Regions from separate parts of the Aeromonas sp. TS_SC_11 genome, predicted to be linked through region 2. Evidence: predicted binding sites of a transcription regulator. Region 2 holds the regulator's gene; the other holds the start of a gene.
What was found. The regulator NrdR, encoded in region 2, represses ribonucleotide reductase genes. The targets are predictions, from matches to a motif close to CACNNTATANNGTG.

Region 1 (3,085 bases), on a different replicon from region 2:
GGTTGGACTGGCGTACTGGCGCCACGCTTGGATCGAACGGGCTGTGGGTGTTGCAGTGGTCCACGTTCTGGATGTAGATACGACCGGTGCCTGCGCGCTCCTGCATCATCAGGGAGAAGAGATCGACAGCCTTGATGGTCTTCTTGCGAATGGCCGGGTCCTGCTCGTACTTGATGTAGAGCGCTTCGAACTTGTCCTGATCCGCAAAGAACGCATCGTACAGGCCAGGAGCATCGGACGGGGAGAACAAGGTAATGTCACCGCCCTTGATCAGGCGCTGGTACATCAGCTTGTTGATCTGCACGCCGTAGTCCATGTGACGGACCCGGTTCTCTTCCACGCCGCGGTTGTTTTTCAGTACCAGCAGGCTCTCCACTTCGGTGTGCCACAGCGGGTAGAAAAGGGTGGCCGCACCACCGCGTACACCGCCCTGAGAGCAGCATTTGACCGCAGTCTGGAAGTACTTGTAGAAGGGGATGCAGCCGGTGTGGAAGGCTTCGCCGCCACGGATGGGGCTGCCCAGACCACGGATGCGGCCAGCGTTGATGCCGATGCCGGCGCGCTGGGAGACATAACGGACGATGGCGCTGGCGGTGGCATTGATGGAATCCAAGCTGTCATCGCATTCGATCAGCACGCAGGAGCTGAACTGACGGGTCGGGGTACGCACACCGCTCATGATGGGGGTCGGCAGCGAAATTTTGAAGGTCGACACCGCATCGTAGAAACGTTTAATGTAGCTCAGACGGGTATCTTTCGGATACTTGGAGAAGAGGCAGGCCGCTACCAGTATGTAGAGGAACTGCGGGCTCTCGTAGATCTCGCCGGTGACGCGGTTCTGCACCAGGTACTTGCCTTCCAGCTGCTTGACGGCGGCGTAGGAGAAGTTCATGTCACGCCAGTGATCCAGGTGCTCGTTGAGCTCCTCGAATTCGGCCTGGGTGTAGTCGGTCAGCAGGTGCTTGTCATATTTGCCCATGTCTACCAGACGGGCGACGTGCTGGTAGAGGTGGGGCGGCTCGAACTGGCCGTAGGCTTTCTTGCGCAGGTGGAAGATGGCCAGACGGGCAGCCATGTACTGGTAGTCCGGACTTTGCTCGGAGATCAGGTCAGCAGTGGCCTTGATGACGGTTTCGTGGATATCGGCGGTACGGATACCGTCATAGAACTGGATGTGGGACTTGAGTTCCACCTGGGAGACCGACACGTTGTCGAGCCCTTCGGCGGCCCAATCCAGCACGCGGTGAATTTTATCCAGATCGATGGGTTCTTTGTGGCCGTTACGCTTCGTCACAAACAAGTTCATTGGCTGATGACCTTCAGTTGATTCCCGAAAAACCATCGCACTGCGCTGGCCTCGGCGCCGTGAACGGCTGCGGGAGGTGGGGGCGTATTGTGCGATGAATCACAAGATATAGTGTTATTTTGAGTTCGAGCTACAAGATAGTGAGGTCGCCCTCGCTTTGCAATCTGTGGATAAGGCATTAGCTGTGGATAAATTGTGGGTGTCGAGACCCATGTTAGTGGACGCTCACAGTGAGTGGGTTTTCATGCGTCCGATCCGGTAAATGCAAGTCTGATGATCGAACATGGAAAATTTAAATAACTTTTTTTGCTTGCGAAAACGGGGTGTTTTTACTAGCAAATTCAGTCTGGTTATCCCTTGTGCAGCAAGGGTCAAAAGGTGTCCTGTCCCAGTCTGTTGGCGGTTGCCAAACCGCAAAAAAGGGAGATCAATCCGGACCTCCCCTGGTCTCATCCTTGTGCCTGCAACGGTCGCCAATCGTGCTCATCTGGCCACCGACTGGCGATAAAGCTGCCTTTATTATCCATCAATCTGGCTGTCTGGCGGCAAACAGGATTAGCTCAGCTCGTAACGCAGCCAGTGGTGCAGGGCCTGCACGGTATCGAAGTGCAGATCCGCGCCCCAGTCTGCGGGATCCTCGTCCTCGCTCAGATAACCCCAACCTGCGACGGCGGTGCGCATGCCCGCATTGCGGCCCGCCTCTATGTCACGCACATGATCCCCCACATAGAGGCAGTGGGCGGCGTCGACCCCCAACTGTTCACAGGCAAAGTACATGGGGGCAGGGTCGGGCTTGCGCACCGGCAGGGTGTCGGCACTCACAGTCACGCCGCAGCTGGCAAGCTCGGGCAAGGCCGCCAGCAGCGGCTCGGTCAGAAAGCCCGGCTTGTTGGTGACTATGCCCCAGGGCAGGGCACGTTCGTCCAGCCATTCGATGAGTGCCACCATGCCCTCATAGGGGCGGGTGCCGACGCAGAGGTTCGCCGCGTAGTAGTCGAGCAGGGCGGTGCGCAGGCGAGTGGCCCCCAGCTCTTCGAGCAGCTCATCGCCAAGCCCGGCCTTGAGCAGCCCGAGCGCGCCGTGGGAGGTGGTTTGACGGATGATGGCGTCAGAGAGCGGCGCAAAGCCTTCGCTCACCAGCACATGGTTGACGGCGGCGCCCAAGTCCGGCGCCGTATCGAGCAAGGTGCCGTCGAGGTCAAACAGCACACAGCGCAGCGGTACCGGCTTGTTATCAATCATCAGCCATGCTCCGGGCGGATGAACTCCACCATGTAGTTGACGTCGACGTTTTTGCCAAGCTTGAACTGGTTGGAGAGCGGCGCGTAGTGCACCCCGCTCATGTCCCGTACCAAGAGGCCTGCTGCTTCACCCATGCGACACAGCTCGGCGGGGGTGATGAACTTCTTGTGATCGTGGGTCCCTTTGGGAACCATCTTCATCAGGTATTCGGCGCCGATGATCATCATCAGATAGGCTTTCGGATTGCGGTTGATGGTGGAGACGAACACCCGTCCGCCCGGGCGCACCAGGGTGGCGATGGCGCGCAGCACCGAAGCCGGATCCGGCACATGCTCCAGCATCTCCATGCAGGTAACCACGTCATACTGGCCAGGGGCCTGGTCGGCGTGCTCCTCCGCCGTCATCTGCTGGTATTGGAGCTCCACCCCTTGTTCCAGGGCGTGCAGGCGGGCGACCCCGAGCGGTTCCTTGCCCATGTCGATGCCGGTGACGTGAGCCCCCCGACGGGCCATGCTCTCGGAGAGAATGCCGCCACCG
Region 2 (3,085 bases):
CCCGAGTTCAAGACCTATCAGGCCCAAGTCGTCAAAAACGCCAAAGCCATGGCGGCGACCTTCATCGAGCGCGGTTACAAGATCGTCTCCGGCGGTACCGACAACCATCTCATGCTGGTTGACCTGATCGGCCGTGAGCTGACCGGTAAAGAAGCCGATGCCGCTCTTGGCAAAGCCAACATCACAGTCAACAAGAACTCGGTGCCGAACGACCCGCGTTCCCCGTTCGTCACCTCAGGTGTGCGGATCGGTACCCCGGCCATCACCCGCCGCGGTTTCAAGGAAGCAGAGTCCATCCATCTGACCAACTGGATCTGTGACGTGCTGGACAACCATGACAACGACGAAGTGCTGGCCAACACCCGCGAAAAGGTGCTGGATATCTGCCGTCGTTTCCCGGTTTATGCCTGATATACCAGCCATGCTGGTTTGAGACCAATGCCACCTGCGGGTGGCATTGTTTTTTCTGTTTCGGCCCCGCCATGGGCGCCGAGCTTGTGCAGCAGACATAGGAGGCATAATGCCAGCCCAGTCCGGTATCACAGATGACGATCTGATCGTGTCCATCCGTGCCCAGTACCATTTTCGCGATAGTCCGGAGGGGCTGCTGGCATGGGATGTACGGCGTCTGGTGCTGTTGAGCCAAGGTTTGCCGGTGCAAGCTGTGCCATTGGTGCAGATTGCCGAACTGGACACCGATCACTGGTACGGACACGGCGTGGCCAGACCCACGGTGCGCAGCATAGCCGAGCATTGTCAGTTGATTGCCAGTGCTTCTCTTGCCTATCCCATCATTCTGGATAGTGCAGGTCGGGTCATGGATGGCATGCACAGGGTGTGCAAGGCATTGATAGAGGGACACACTCACATTGATGCGGTGCAGTTTGCGCAAGATCCGGTACCCGACCACGCAGGTTGTGAGCCCGACGACTTGCCCTATGACGACTGATCTCAAGGTTGACAGAAGGGTTAAATATCGCCTTGCTGGCGGTATTTTTTTAGCTGGAGAAAGTGCGATGAAGAGAGTGCTGGAAATCCGCAGTTATCGGCTCAAGGCGGGGAGCCGCGCCGCGTTTCATGCGCTGGTGACCGAGCAGAGCATGCCACTGCACCGTAAATGGGGGATGGATGTGGTGAGCCACGGCCCCTCCCTGCATGATCCGGATGCCTATTTTCTGATGCGGGCATACGATGATCTTGCGCATCTGAGCGCTTCCCAGGCGGCATTGTATGCAACGGATGCCTGGCGAGAAGGCCCGAGAGACGCCATTGTTGCGCTGATCGAAGCGGATGCAAATACCGTCATCTGCTTGCCTGCAACGGCCATAGAGGGACTTCGCACCCCCTGAAGTGTTTAAGGAATATAGACGGTGACATATTGTTTTTCTGGGCTTTTACCGGTTTTGGATGGCCGTGCTACACTGGCCCGCCAAGATCCTGCCCCTGTGGGGCAGGTGCCCTGTTTGTTAACGCCGGAGGTCCGATGCATTGCCCTTTCTGTAGTGCGGTTGATACCAAGGTGATCGATTCCCGTCTGGTGGCAGAAGGCCATCAGGTACGCCGCCGTCGTGAGTGCCTGCTCTGTCACGAGCGCTTCACCACCTTCGAGATGGCCGAGCTGGTGATGCCCCGTGTCATCAAGTCCAACGGCTCCCGCGAGCCCTTCAATGAAGAGAAGCTGCGTGGTGGCATCCTGCGGGCGCTGGAGAAGCGACCCGTGAGCATGGAGGCCATCGAAAAGGGGGTCAACCACATCAAGTCCTGCCTGCGAGCCACCGGTGAGCGCGAAGTTGCCTCCCAGCTGGTGGGTAATCTGGTGATGGATGAGCTCAAGAGCCTGGACAAGGTCGCCTATATCCGTTTTGCCTCCGTCTATCGCAGCTTCGAGGACATCCGCGAGTTCGGCGAAGAGATCGCCAAGCTGGAGAAATAAGCTTCCCAATGTCCGGTTACGCTGCGCCAATCGAACCTGCAACGCCCATTTTCTCGCTTTGAACGGGAGCCCAGATGTTTAGTCAAGATGATTACCAATGGATGAATCGGGCCCTTGAACTGGCCCGCCGTGGCCGCTATACCACGGCCCCCAATCCCTGTGTCGGCGCCGTGCTGGTGAAAGCCGGCGTTGTGGTCGGCGAGGGATGGCACAAACGAGCCGGAGAACCCCATGCAGAGATCTATGCCCTGCATGAGGCCGGTGACGAAGCCCGTGGTGCGACCGCTTATGTGACCCTGGAGCCCTGCTCCCATCATGGTCGCACCCCCCCTTGCGCCGAGGCGCTGATCAAAGCCGGGGTGACCCGGGTGGTGGCGGCCATGGTCGACCCCAACCCCGAGGTGGGCGGGCGTGGTCTGCGGATGTTGTCGGAAGCGGGCATCAAGACCGATTTTGGCTTGCTGTCGAGTGAAGCCGAGGCGCTCAATCCGGGCTTCTTCAAGCGGATGCGTACCGCTTTTCCGCTGGTGACCGCCAAACTCGGTGCCAGCCTCGATGGCCGCACCGCCATGGCAAGCGGCGAGAGTCAGTGGATAACGGGCCCCCTGGCCCGTGCCGATGTGCAGAGGCTGCGTGCCGGTCACGACGCCGTGCTCTCCAGCGCCGAAACCGTGCTGGCCGATGGCGCCTCCCTGACGGTGCGTTGGGATGAGCTGCCCCCTTCTCTCAAGGCCACTTATGCCAAAGAGACGCTGCGCCAGCCTCTGCGGGTCATCGTCGATTCCCGGAACCGGCTGACCCCGGACTTGCCCCTGTTCCAGAGCACAGGCCCTGTCTTGCTGGCCCGTCACAAGGCGGCTGGCGACTGGCCTGAATGGGTGCAGCAACTGGAGCTGCCCCTGCTGGATGGCAAGCTGGATCTGGTCAGCCTCTTTATGCTGCTGGCCAAGCGGAACATCAATTCCGTGCTGGTGGAAGCCGGACCCAGGCTTTGCGGTGCCTTGCTGGACAAGGGGCTGGTGGATGAGCTGGTGCTTTATCAGGCGCCGAAACTGATGGGGGATGAGGGGCGTGGCCTGTTCCATCTGCCAGCGCTCACCCGTCTTTTCCAGGCGCCCAAGCTCTGCATCAAGGATGTGCGGCTGGTGGGAC

Region 1: a site for NrdR is predicted at 1,407-1,420, ahead of nrdA (class 1a ribonucleoside-diphosphate reductase subunit alpha). Genes of this name have one in related genera too.

What each region holds. Positions count from the first base shown of each region.
Region 1 is NZ_CM170470.1:3,640,532-3,643,616, reverse strand. It holds gene nrdA (class 1a ribonucleoside-diphosphate reductase subunit alpha) at 1-1,306, opposite strand, end outside; gene AC1P02_RS16935 (HAD family hydrolase) at 1,862-2,548, opposite strand; gene ubiG (bifunctional 2-polyprenyl-6-hydroxyphenol methylase/3-demethylubiquinol 3-O-methyltransferase UbiG) at 2,548-3,085, opposite strand, start outside.
Region 2 is NZ_JBWZZQ010000003.1:48,138-51,222, reverse strand. It holds gene glyA (serine hydroxymethyltransferase) at 1-411, shown strand, start outside; gene AC1P02_RS22845 (ParB N-terminal domain-containing protein) at 521-949, shown strand; gene AC1P02_RS22840 (NIPSNAP family protein) at 1,017-1,349, shown strand; gene nrdR (transcriptional regulator NrdR) at 1,484-1,933, shown strand; gene ribD (bifunctional diaminohydroxyphosphoribosylaminopyrimidine deaminase/5-amino-6-(5-phosphoribosylamino)uracil reductase RibD) at 2,008-3,085, shown strand, end outside.